Regions from separate parts of the Bradyrhizobium sp. YCK136 genome, predicted to be linked through region 1. Evidence: predicted binding sites of a transcription regulator. Region 1 holds the regulator's gene; each other region holds the start of a gene.

What was found. The regulator HrcA, encoded in region 1, represses chaperone genes, less so after heat shock. The targets are predictions, from matches to a motif close to GTTAGCACTCNCNNNNNGNGAGTGCTAAC.
Region 2: the regulator HrcA is predicted to act here: its motif matches at 2,287-2,315, upstream of groES (co-chaperone GroES).
Region 3: the regulator HrcA is predicted to act here: its motif matches at 1,880-1,908, upstream of ACFLEY_RS15955 (co-chaperone GroES).

What each region holds. Positions count from the first base shown of each region.
Region 1 is NZ_CP172424.1:9,756,601-9,760,879, reverse strand. Features, by position in the region: gene hemW (radical SAM family heme chaperone HemW) at 1-404, opposite strand, end outside; gene rdgB (RdgB/HAM1 family non-canonical purine NTP pyrophosphatase) at 391-1,026, opposite strand; gene rph (ribonuclease PH) at 1,038-1,751, opposite strand; gene hrcA (heat-inducible transcriptional repressor HrcA) at 1,926-3,014, shown strand; gene grpE (nucleotide exchange factor GrpE) at 3,112-3,729, shown strand; gene pncA (bifunctional nicotinamidase/pyrazinamidase) at 3,877-4,279, opposite strand, start outside.
Region 2 is NZ_CP172424.1:1,363,080-1,367,358, reverse strand. Features, by position in the region: gene ACFLEY_RS06445 (L,D-transpeptidase) at 1-283, opposite strand, end outside; gene ACFLEY_RS06440 (protein phosphatase CheZ) at 598-1,380, shown strand; gene ACFLEY_RS06435 (hypothetical protein) at 1,570-2,091, opposite strand; gene groES (co-chaperone GroES) at 2,407-2,703, shown strand; gene groL (chaperonin GroEL) at 2,869-4,279, shown strand, end outside.
Region 3 is NZ_CP172424.1:3,388,026-3,392,304, reverse strand. Features, by position in the region: gene ACFLEY_RS15965 (tetratricopeptide repeat protein) at 1-1,276, shown strand, start outside; gene ACFLEY_RS15960 (usg protein) at 1,285-1,572, opposite strand; gene ACFLEY_RS15955 (co-chaperone GroES) at 1,951-2,265, shown strand; gene groL (chaperonin GroEL) at 2,308-3,948, shown strand; gene ACFLEY_RS15945 (GIY-YIG nuclease family protein) at 4,128-4,279, opposite strand, start outside.

The sequences.
Region 1 (4,279 bases):
TTCAGCGAAGCATCGTCGAGCGCCTGCACGCCGAGCGAGACGCGGTTGACGCCGGCGGCGCGATAGCCGGCGAAGCGCGTGGCCTCGACGCTGGTCGGGTTCGCTTCCAGCGTGACTTCGACATCACGAGCGACCTGCCAGTGCTTGCCGATCGAATCGAGCACGGCGCCGACGGTCGCGGGCTGCATCAGCGACGGCGTGCCGCCGCCGAGGAAGATCGAGGTGACCTCGCGGCCGGGCGCGCGCTGCGCGGTCGTTTCGATCTCGCGCGCGAAGGCGGAGGCGAAGCGCGCCTCGTCGATCGCGGCATGGCGGACATGGCTGTTGAAGTCGCAATAGGGGCACTTCGACAGGCAAAACGGCCAGTGCACGTAGACGCCGAAGGCTTCGTTAGCGCGGCTCAAGGCAGATCTCCGCCAGTTTCACGAAGGCGCGGGCACGGTGCGACAGGGCAAGGCCGAGCGGCGGCAGGCCGTGCTTCTCGATGCTGGTCATCTCGCCGAAGGTGCGCGTGTGCCCGTCGGGCCGAAACATCGGATCATAGCCGAAGCCGGCGGTGCCGCGCGGCGGCCAGACCAGCGTGCCGTCGACGCGCGCCTCGACCTCTTCGAGATGATCGTCGGGCCAGGCGACGCAGAGCGCGGAGACGAAGTGCGCCTTGCGCTTGTCGGGCGCGGTCGCGCCGCGCTCCTGCAACAGGCGCTCGATCCGCGTCATCGCCGCGGTGAAGTCCTTGGTCGGTCCGGCCCAGCGCGCACTGTAGATGCCGGGCGCGCCGTCGAGCGCGTCGACCACGATGCCGGAATCATCGGCGAAGGACGGAAGCTTGGACGCGTGCGCGGCCGCGATCGCCTTGATCGCGGCGTTGCTGCGGAAATCGTTGCCGGTCTCGTCCGGCTCGGAAAGGCCGAGCTCGCCGGCCGACACCGCCTCGATGCCGTAAGGCGCCAAAAGCTCCTTCATCTCGGCGAGCTTGCCGGGATTGTGGGTGGCGATGACGAGCTTTCCGGTGATTCGGCGGTGCATGGGCCTATTGACTACGCGACGGCCAGTTTCTGCAAGTCCACGAGGCGCGCGATACCCTTCTGGGCCAGCGCCATCAGCGCCAGGAGCTCGTCTTGTGTGAACGGTTCGCGTTCCGCGGTGCCCTGCACCTCGATGATGCGGCCATCGCCGGTCATGACGAAATTGGCGTCGGTCTGGGCTTCCGAATCCTCGGCATAGTCGAGGTCGAGCACGGGCGTGCCGTTGTAGATGCCGCAGGAGATCGCGGCGACGTTGTCGCGCAGCACGTTGGCCTTGACCATGTTGCGCGCCTTCATCCAGTTGACGCAATCGGCGAGCGCGACCCAGGCGCCGGTGATCGAGGCCGTGCGCGTGCCGCCGTCGGCCTGGAGCACGTCGCAATCGACCGTGATCTGGCGCTCGCCGAGCGCTTCGAGATTGATGATGGTGCGAAGCGAGCGGCCGATCAGGCGCTGGATCTCGACGGTGCGGCCGCTCTGCTTGCCGGCGGAGGCTTCGCGGCGGGTGCGTTCCGAGGTCGCGCGCGGCAGCATGCCGTATTCGGCGGTGACCCAGCCGCGGCCCTGGCCCTTCAGCCACGGCGGCAGGCGGTCCTCCAGCGTGGCGGTGACCAGCACATGGGTGTCGCCGAATTTCACCAGGCAGGAGCCTTCCGCATATTTGACCACGCCGCGCTCCAGCGTCACGGGGCGCAATTCGTCGGGCGCACGGCGGCTTGGCCGCATGGGAAATCCTCCAAAACTCACGGGAATAGGCTGTTTGCGGTGCTTGTAGGTGGGGTGAGGGTGAGCGGCAAGGCCTTTTCGGTCCCCAAGCAACTGTCGAGCAAGTGCAAAACCACGCTTGTCAGGGACCTCCCGGATGGCCAAATTATAAGCATCTGAGAGGAGTTGCTGTCTGTGGCCCATCACGATCCGATCCATCTGATCGCGCCGCGCGCAGGGCTCGCCCAGCTGAATGAGCGGTCCCGCGACATCTTTCGTCAAATTGTCGAAAGCTATCTTGCGATCGGCGAGCCGGTGGGCTCACGCAATATTTCCCGGCTGATCGCGATGCCGCTGTCGCCGGCCTCGGTTCGCAACGTCATGGCCGATCTGGAACAGCTTGGCCTGATCTATGCCCCGCATACGTCCGCCGGCCGGCTGCCGACGGAACTCGGCCTGCGCTTCTTCGTCGACGCCTTGATGCAGGTGGGCGACCTCAATGACGCCGAGCGGCAGTCGATCCAGAGCCAGCTCACCTCCGTCGGTCAGGCGCAGTCGGTCGAGGCGGCGCTGGACCAGGCGCTGACGCGGCTGTCGGGCCTGACCCGCGCCGCCGCGGTGGTGCTGACGCCGAAATCCAACGCGCGGCTGAAACACATCGAATTCGTCCGGCTGGAACCGGAAAAAGCGCTGGTGATCCTGGTCGGCGAGGACGGCCAGGTCGAAAACCGCGTGCTGACGCTGCCACCCGGAGTTCCCTCCTCGGCGATCACCGAGGCCGGCAATTTCCTCAATTCGCGGATTCGCGGCCGGACCCTGGCCGAAGCGCGGCTCGAGCTCGAGACCGCGCTCGGGGAGGCCCGTGCCGAGCTCGATCAGCTGACGCAGAAGGTGATTTCGGCCGGGATCGCCAGCTGGTCCGGCGGCGAGAACGAGGACCGCCAGCTCATCGTCCGCGGCCACGCCAATCTGCTGGAAGATTTGCACGCGCTGGAGGATCTGGAGCGGGTCCGCCTCTTGTTCGACGACCTCGAGACCAAGCGCGGCGTCATCGACCTGCTCGGCCGGGCCGAGACCGCGGAAGGCGTGCGGATTTTCATCGGTTCGGAGAACAAGCTGTTTTCCTTGTCGGGCTCCTCGACCATCATCTCGCCCTATCGGGATGCCGCCGGCCACATCGTCGGCGTTCTGGGCGTGATCGGGCCGACACGGCTGAATTATGCCCGTGTGATCCCGACCGTGGACTACGCCGCCCGGATCGTCAGCCGCCTTCTGGGGGGCTGACCGGCGGCTGAGGCGATCACGGGCGCTTGATTTTCGGCGTCCGAAGCACGATATCCGGGCCAGAAAAATCCCTGAGACAAATTCGAAAAGAGAGCCGATGACCGATCGAGACCGGCAACCCGAAGACACGACCGCGCCGACCGGCGAGCCCGTGGTGTCGAAGCCCTACATCATGCCCGACGATCCCGAGCCGGGCTCGGTCGAGCTGTTGCAGAAGGAAGCCGCCGAGGCGCGCGACCGAATGCTGCGGACGCTGGCGGAGATGGAAAATCTGCGCAAGCGCACCACCAAGGAGGTCGCCGACGCCCGTCTCTACGGCATCACCGGCTTTGCCCGCGACGTGCTCGACATCGCCGACAACCTCCAGCGCGCGCTCGACGCGGTTCCCGCCGAGGCCCGCGCCGCGGCCGATCCCGGCCTGACCTCTCTGATCGAGGGCGTCGAGCTCACCGAGCGCTCGCTGCTCAACGCGCTGGAAAAGCACGGCGTGAAGAAGTTCGATCCGCAGGGCCAGAAGTTCGACCCGAACTTCCAGCAGGCGATGTTCGAAGTCCCCGATGCGTCGGTGCCCGCCGGTACGGTCGTGCAGGTCATGCAGGCCGGCTACACCATCGGCGAGCGCGTGCTGCGTCCGGCTCTCGTCGGCGTCGCCAAGGGCGGCGCGAAGGCTGCGCCCGCGGCCAACACCAACGAGCCGAACAGCGCGGCGAACTAGCTCGCAGACCTCATGGTGAGGAGCCGCGCCCTTGCGCGGCGTCTCGAACCATGAAGGCCATGATGTAACAGCTCGGCCTTCATCCTTCGAGACGCGCGCGAAGAAGCGCGCTCCTCAGGATGAGGGTCTTGCAGTTGTCCGCGTCGACTACGCGCTCGCCGCGATATCCGCCGACTGAATCCGCTTCACGCCGGCCTTGGCCATGTCGGCCCAGGCTTTTGCCAGCGAGCCCTGCGTGTCGATGCCGCGGCAGGCGTCTTCCACGACATAGACTTCGAAGCCCGCCTTGCGCGCGTCGAGCGCGGTCCAGGCGACGCAGAAATCTGTCGCGAGGCCAGCGACGAAGACACGCTTGATCTTGCGGCCCTTCAAATAGCCGGCGAGGCCGGTCGAGGTCTTGCCGTCGGCTTCGAGGAAGGCCGAGTAGCTGTCGACGTCCTTGTGAAAACCCTTGCGGATGATGAGCTCGGCGTGCGGGATTGCGAGGTCCTTCGACAGCGAAGCGCCGTCAGTGCCCTGCACGCAATGGTCGGGCCACAGCACCTGCTTG
Region 2 (4,279 bases), 1.4 Mb from region 1:
TCGGCGGCAGGCGGCGCGGATCGTTGTAGCCCGGCTGCTGCTGATACACCGGCGGCGCGAAGGCCGGACCGCGGCCGGGCCCATCGCCGAACAGGAACTCGATGAAGCCGCCGCCCATGTTCGCGTTGGAGGCGACGCGCACTGGCGCCGGCGGCACTTGCGGCTGATAAAGCACCGCGGGCGGATCGTTCGGAACGGTATTGTCGAAGGCGCGGGCGCTGGTTGCGCCGGCAACGAGGGTGTAAGCGCTGCCGAGCAGCGCGACAGACATTTTCTTGAACATCGACGTACTCTGTACTGTTTCGTCTAGATCACATGCGTCGTGCAGAGCTGATGGCTGATCGGCGTCCGCGACGTGGTCAATAAAGAGCAAAAGGCGTTTCGTTTGGTAAACGGAAACGCCGTTTTGATTCACCACGTCGCGAGCGAGAGCCCAATTTGGCGATCAGCGTTTATTTTCGATGAACGCCTCATGCTCATGGTTAATCGCTTCTTCTCGCGTCGTCGCGCGCGGCCGCGCAACAGTTCCGGTCGTGAACCTCGTGTTAAATTGCTTCTGCCTACAAAGACGCGTGAGTGAGGTGGGGGGAGTTTCTGATGGCTATTCACCGCAAACGTTTTCGTGTCGAAGAGGCTATTGTCGGCGAGATGCCCAGCCCCGAAATGATTGAGGAGGCTGCGCCGATGCATAGCGAGATCATGGCGGAGCTGCGCGCGATCCGCGCACAGATGGCGAAGGGCACCGCTGCCCCGCTGTCCGCCAGCGCGGCGATGGCGGCGATCGACGCTTCCACGGCCCATGAGCTTGCCGAGACGCGCACCATGCTCGACACCTACCGGGCGCAGATCGAGCAGTGCGAGAAGCTGAAGGTCGAGCTCGACCTCATCCACGACGCCATCGACCGCACCAAGCGCGAAATTGCGACGCTGCACGGCAAGAGCTTCGACGGCGGCGAGATGGCCAAGGTCAATGGCGAACTCGGCGCGGTCGTCGGCGGCACCGAGCAGGCGACCCAGCAGATCCTGGAAGCCGCCGAGTCGATCGACCAGGCGGCCAGCGCGATGTCCAAGGTGCAATCGGCCGACCAGCAGAAGCGGCTCGCCGACGACATCCAGGAACGCGTCATCTCGATCTTCGAGGCCTGCAACTTCCAGGACCTGACCGGCCAGCGCATCAGCAAGGTCATGACCACGATGAAGTTCATCGAGCAGCACATCAACGCGATGATGGAGATCTGGGGCGGCGTCGACGCGATCAAGGCCCATGTGCCGGCGCCGGCCGACACCCGCAGCGAGGACGAAAAACTCCTCAACGGTCCGAAGCTCGCCGGCGACGTCGGCCACGCCTCGCAGGACGACATCGACGCGCTGTTCGACTGAACGGACGCGGCATAGAGAAGAAGCAAAACGCCGGCGCGAGCCGGCGTTTTTTGTTTTTTGGGGATTTATCTCACGCTGTCATTCCGGGGCGGTCCGCAGGACCGAACCCGGAATCTCGAGATTCTCAGGTGCGCAATTGCGCACCATAGTTCGATGCTTTCGCATCGCCCCGGAATGACGGGAAGAACATCACGCCCTCGGAGCGCAGCGGACGTAGACCATGTTGCCGTAGCGGGTGGCGGCGTCCTTGTCGATGAAGCGGGTGATCAGGACGCGACCGTCGAAGGACACGATCTCGCGGTCCTGCTCGCCGGGGGTCGGACCGGCCGGCCCGATATAGTTCTTGCCGCTGGGCGAGCCCTTCAGCCGCAATTCCTGCGGTGTCGCCTGGTCGGCCAGATGCATGACCACGCCGCCGGAGGTGCCGGCGCCGATCACGTAAGGATTCTTGCACTGGGACCGCGCGGCGGCCTCGGTGCGGGCGCGGTCGGCCGGGTTCTGGAACGAGGCGAGACCCCAGCGGCCGACGATCTCGTCGGCGCGGATGCTCGCCGGCATTTCCGGGCCGGTACCGGGCTCTGCCTCGGGCGGCGGGGACGAAGACGAGAAGGACGGCAGGCTCATGCCGCCGCCGCAGGCGCCAAGCAGCAACGCCAGGCCAGATGCGGCTGCCAGATTGGCAACCTTGCGCGCGCGAACTGAACTGATCATGGCATTCCCCCGAACAAGACCATGGCCGCACCCCTCCTGCAGCCAAGCGCAAAACCGCCACCGGAGCAATGACGTCGTTTGATACGCCGGCGCCCCGAACACGTTTCCAATGCCACCATCCTATATCCGCCTCACCAATCGCTTAACCACCTTTGCTTGACAGGATCGCGGCCAAGCCATATTTCCGGGCGCACTATTAGCACTCGGAAAGCCCGATTGCTAAGCGCGCCGTTCGATCCTCGGGACGAGGGTGGACGGAAGCGCCGCCCCACCCACTTCCACTACTTCCGAAGCGAGCCTCCAAAGGGAAACGTCATGGCTAAATCCAAATTTCGTCCGCTGCATGACCGTGTCGTGGTCAAACGTATCGACGCCGAGGAAAAGACCAAGGGCGGCATCATCATTCCGGACACCGCCAAGGAAAAGCCCTCCCAGGGCGAGATCGTCGCCGTCGGACCCGGCGGCCGCGACGAGACCGGCAAGCTGATCCCGATCGACCTCAAGGTCGGCGACCGCGTGCTGTTCGGCAAGTGGTCGGGCACCGAGGTCAAGATCGACAACGAAGAGCTCCTGATCATGAAGGAGTCGGACATCATGGGCGTGATGGCCTAGGGCCGTCAGCCTGAACGGCCGCTGAATGTCATGCCCGGATCGCGTGATCCGGGCATCCATCCTTCCGCCGGGTTCGACCTGCGGATCCCGGAATCGATGCGGCCGGCAAAGCGGCAAGACGCAGCACGAAACAAGACACAGCACGAAACACGAGGGATTGCAGAAATGGCTGCCAAAGACGTCAAGTTTTCCGGAGACGCGCGCGAACGCATGCTGCGCGGCGTCGACATTCTCGCCAACGCCGTCAAAGTGACGCTCGGCCCGAAGGGCCGCAACGTCGTCATCGAGAAGAGCTTCGGCGCGCCCCGCATCACCAAGGACGGCGTCACCGTCGCCAAGGAGATCGAGCTCGAGGACAAGTTCGAGAACATGGGCGCCCAGATGGTGCGTGAGGTCGCCTCCAAGACCAACGACCTCGCCGGCGACGGCACCACCACCGCGACCGTGCTGGCCCAGGCCATCGTGCGCGAAGGCGCCAAGGCGGTTGCCGCCGGCATGAACCCGATGGACCTCAAGCGCGGCATCGACATCGCGGTTGCGGCCGTCATCAAGGACATCGAGAAGCGCGCCAAGCCGGTCGCTTCCTCCTCCGAGGTCGCCCAGGTCGGCACCATCTCGGCCAACGGCGATGCCGCCATCGGCAAGATGATCGCGCAGGCGATGCAGAAGGTCGGCAACGAGGGCGTCATCACCGTCGAGGAGAACAAGTCGCTCGACACCGAGGTCGACATCGTCGAGGGCATGAAGTTCGACCGCGGCTATCTCAGCCCCTACTTCGTCACCAACGCCGAGAAGATGACCGCCGAGCTCGAGGACGCCTACATCCTCCTGCACGAGAAGAAGCTCTCGGGCCTCCAGGCCATGCTGCCGGTGCTCGAAGCCGTGGTGCAGTCGGGCAAGCCGCTCGTGATCATCGCCGAGGACGTCGAGGGCGAGGCGCTGGCCACCCTGGTCGTCAACCGCCTGCGCGGCGGCCTCAAGGTCGCCGCCGTCAAGGCGCCGGGCTTCGGTGACCGCCGCAAGGCCATGCTCGAGGATCTCGCGATCCTCACCGGCGGCCAGCTCATCTCCGAAGAGCTCGGCATCAAGCTCGAGAACGTCACGGTGAAGATGCTCGGCCGCGCCAAGAAGGTGGTGATCGACAAGGAGAACACCACGATCGTCAACGGTGCCGGCAAGAAGCCCGACATCGAGGCCCGCGTCGGCCAGATCAAGGCGCAAATCGAGGAGACCACCTCGGACTACGACCGCGAGAAGCTCCAGGAGCGCCTCGCCAAGCTCGCCGGCGGCGTCGCGGTGATCCGCGTCGGCGGCGCGACCGAGATCGAGGTCAAGGAGAAGAAGGACCGCGTCGAGGACGCCCTCAACGCCACCCGTGCCGCGGTGCAGGAAGGCATCGTCCCCGGCGGCGGCGTCGCGCTGCTCCGCGCCAAGAAGGCGGTGGGCCGTCTCACCAACGCCAATGACGACGTCCAGGCCGGCATCAACATCGTGCTGAAGGCGCTGGAAGCCCCGATCCGCCAGATCTCCGAGAACGCGGGCGTGGAAGGCTCGATCGTCGTCGGCAAGATCCTGG
Region 3 (4,279 bases), 3.4 Mb from region 1:
CAGAGCCCTTGAAATCGAGCCTGACTTCCCGAGCGCGATCTCCAACAAGATATTCACGCTCGATTTCGCGGCGGATGCCAGCGTCGAGCAGCATCAGCGAGCGCGGCAAGTCTGGTGGGAGCGGATCGGCGCGAAGTTCGCCTCAGAAGCGGCGAGACCGCACGACAACAGCCGCGATCCGGATCGCCCCCTGGTGCTCGGCTATGTCTCGTCGGATTTCAACGCGCATTCGGCCGCGTTCATATTCAAGCCGGTCCTGCAATACCGTGACCGGGCACAATTCGAGATCGTATGCTACTCTTGTTCGTCGAAAGTGGATGCGGCGACCGACGAATTTCAAAAGATCGCCGATCGCTGGCGCGACGCCTCGCAATGGAGCGACGATCGCCTCGCCGCCGAGATCCGCGCCGATGGCGTCGATATCCTGATCGATCTATCCGGCCACACCAAAGGAAACCGCCTCGGCGTGTTTGCGCGCAAGCCGGCGCCGATCCAGGCCCATGGCTGGGGTCACGGCACCGGCACCGGGCTGCCGACGATCGATTATCTGTTCTCCGACCCGGTCGCGATTCCTGCCGCGGTCCGGCATCTGTTTGCGGAAACCGTTGTCGACCTGCCGTGCTTTGTGACGCTGGAGCCGCTGCCGATCGAGCTTGCGCGGGCGTCAACGCCGGCGATCTCGAACGGCTTCGTCACATTCGGTGTCTTCAACCGCATCAGCAAGATTTCGGACCAGGCCGCGCAGGCCTGGTCCCGGATTCTCGAGCGGGTGCCGGGGTCACGACTGCTGATCAAGGATGTTGCGCTGGACGATCAACTGGTCCGCGACAATCTGCTGGCGAGGCTTGCAACTTGCGGAGTGCCGGCCGAACGCGTCGATCTGCTCGGAACCACCTTGCGAGTCGATCATCTGGCATCGTTCAATCGCGTCGATATTGCCCTCGACCCGTTCCCGCAGAATGGCGGCGTCAGCACGTTGGAAGCCTTGCAGATGGGCGTGCCCGTGGTGGCGAAGCTCGGGAACAGTCTGCCCAGCCGTGCCGCCGGCTCCATCCTCACCGCGCTTGGCCTGCCGGACTGGGTTACGGACAGCGAGGAGGCATATGTCGACATCGCGGTGAGCCGCGCGACTGAGATCGACGACCTCGACAAATTGCGCCGCGAGTTGCCCGGACAGGTCAGGGCTGCGCCCGCCTGCAACCCGGTCGCCTACGCGCAAGCGGCGGACGAGGCCTATCGCGCGATGTGGAAGCGCTATTGCAGCAGCGACGCCTGATCGCTGCGTCAATGCAGCCTGAACACGCCGTCCACCGCACGTAGCTCGGCCGGCTTGATCAGCTTGGAATGCGCGACGGTGACCGAATAGAGGGGACCGTCGAGCTTTTGCTGCCAGAACGCCAGGAAATCGGTCAGCGCCGGGAATTTCGGGAAGAGATCGTAGTTCTGCCAGACATAGGTCTGAAGCAGCGAAGGATGATCCGGCATCCGATAGAGAATTTCAGCCGTCGTCAGCCCGTAACCCAGCACCTGTTTCCGGAAGTCGTCGGAAACAACCCCAACCCGCGAGACCATGCCAACCTCCTTTGCAGGAGCGCATTCAGGGGTGGCTTGATCCGGTACGCTGCTTACGAGCCACCCGGTGGAGATGCGCTCACATGAGAGAAATGTGACGCAAACTGATAATCCATCTCAAGCCCAAAAGTTTAACAAGCTGTTGAAATTCAATGCGTTAGCAGCAGAGACGGCTCCGTGCTAATACGGTCCGGCGGACGGTTAACGATGGGAAAGAGATTCTGGCAGCCGGGCCTTCCGAGTGCTTATTTTTCTGCTAGAAGCCCTTGCCCCCGCAAAATTCCTGTCCTATTTCAGCCTCACCCGTGCTAGCACTCGCGGGCACAGACTGCTAACAATCTGAAATCATCAACCCGAGCAATTGCTTAGGAGGACTGCATGAAATTCCGTCCGCTTCACGACCGCGTCGTGGTCAAGCGCATCGACGCAGAAGAGAAGACCGCTGGCGGCATCATCATTCCCGACACTGCCAAGGAAAAGCCCTCCCAGGGCGAAGTCGTCGCCGTCGGCCCCGGTGGCCGCGACGAAGCCGGCAAGCTGATCCCGATCGACCTGAAGGTCGGCGACCGCGTGCTGTTCGGCAAGTGGTCCGGCACCGAGGTCAAGATCGACAGCGTCGATCTCTTGATCATGAAGGAAAGCGACATCATGGGCGTCCTCGACGTCCCCGCTTCCAAGAAGAAGGCGGCCTAAGAGCCCCCTCTCGCCCCCAGCCAACCTCAAGGAAAAATCCAGATGGCAGCTAAAGAAGTCAAATTCTCGGTTGATGCGCGCGACAAGATGCTGCGCGGCGTCGACATTCTCGCCAACGCGGTGAAGGTCACGCTCGGTCCGAAGGGCCGCAACGTCGTGCTCGACAAGTCGTTCGGCGCTCCCCGCATCACCAAGGACGGCGTCACCGTCGCCAAGGAGATCGAGCTCGAGGACAAGTTCGAGAACATGGGCGCGCAGATGGTGCGCGAAGTCGCCTCCAAGTCCGCTGATGCGGCCGGCGACGGCACCACCACCGCGACCGTGCTCGCCCAGGCGATCGTGCGCGAAGGCGCCAAGTCGGTTGCCGCCGGCATGAACCCGATGGACCTCAAGCGCGGTATCGACCTCGCGGTCGAAGCCGTCGTTGCGGACCTCGTCAAAAACTCCAAGAAGGTCACCTCGAACGACGAGATCGCCCAGGTCGGCACCATCTCGGCCAACGGCGACGCGGAGATCGGCAAGTTCCTGGCCGACGCCATGAAGAAGGTCGGCAACGAGGGTGTCATCACCGTCGAGGAAGCCAAGTCGCTCGAGACCGAGCTCGACGTCGTCGAGGGTATGCAGTTCGACCGCGGCTACATCTCGCCCTACTTCGTCACCAACGCCGACAAGATGCGCGTTGAGATGGACGACGCCTACATCCTCATCAACGAGAAGAAGCTCTCCTCGCTGAACGAGCTGCTGCCGCTGCTCGAGGCCGTGGTGCAGACCGGCAAGCCGCTGGTCATCGTCGCCGAGGACGTCGAGGGTGAAGCCCTCGCGACCCTGGTCGTGAACCGTCTGCGCGGTGGTCTGAAGGTCGCGGCCGTCAAGGCTCCGGGCTTCGGCGATCGCCGCAAGGCCATGCTGCAGGACATCGCGATCCTGACCGGCGGCCAGGCGATCTCGGAAGATCTCGGCATCAAGCTCGAGAACGTCACGCTCAACATGCTCGGTCGCGCCAAGAAGGTGATGATCGACAAGGAGAACACCACGATCGTCAACGGCGCCGGCAAGAAGGCCGACATCGAGGCGCGCGTGTCCCAGATCAAGGCGCAGATCGAGGAAACCACCTCGGACTACGACCGTGAGAAGCTCCAGGAGCGTCTCGCCAAGCTCGCTGGCGGCGTCGCGGTGATCCGCGTCGGCGGCGCGACCGAGGTCGAGGTGAAGGAGCGCAAGGATCGCGTTGATGACGCGATGCATGCGACCCGCGCGGCTGTGGAAGAAGGCATCGTCCCGGGCGGCGGCGTCGCTCTGCTCCGTGCTTCCGAGCAGCTCAAGGGCTTGCGCACCAAGAACGACGACCAGAAGACCGGCGTCGAGATCGTGCGCAAGGCGCTGTCGGCTCCCGCTCGCCAGATCGCGATCAACGCCGGTGAAGACGGCTCGGTGATCGTCGGCAAGATCCTGGAGAACAAGACGTACGCCTACGGCTTCGACTCCCAGACCGGCGAGTACGTCAACCTGGTCACCAAGGGCATTATCGACCCGACCAAGGTGGTCCGCACCGCGATCCAGAACGCAGCCTCGGTTGCGGCCCTGCTGATCACCACGGAAGCCATGGTCGCCGAGCTGCCCAAGAAGGGCGGCGCCGGCCCCGCGATGCCTCCGGGCGGCGGCATGGGCGGCATGGACTTCTAAGCGACGAAGTCGTCCCGGACGCGGTGCAGCGCGAAGCGATGCACCGCAGATCCGGGATCTCGCTCTACAAATACGAAGCCCCGGCAGCGATGCCGGGGTTTTTGTTTGTGGCGCAACTCTCCCCACCTCGTCATTCCGGGGCGCGCGAAGCGCGAGCCCGGAATCCATAACCACGAACCTTAGTTGGCTATCCCGGAATAGAGATCATCCCAACTCGGGTTATGCTCCTCGATCAAGCGCGTCTTCCAATCCCGACGCCACTTCTTGAGCTCCTTCTCGCGTGCGATGGCGCTCGCGGGTTCGTCGTAGATCTCGAACAAGACGAGCTTGT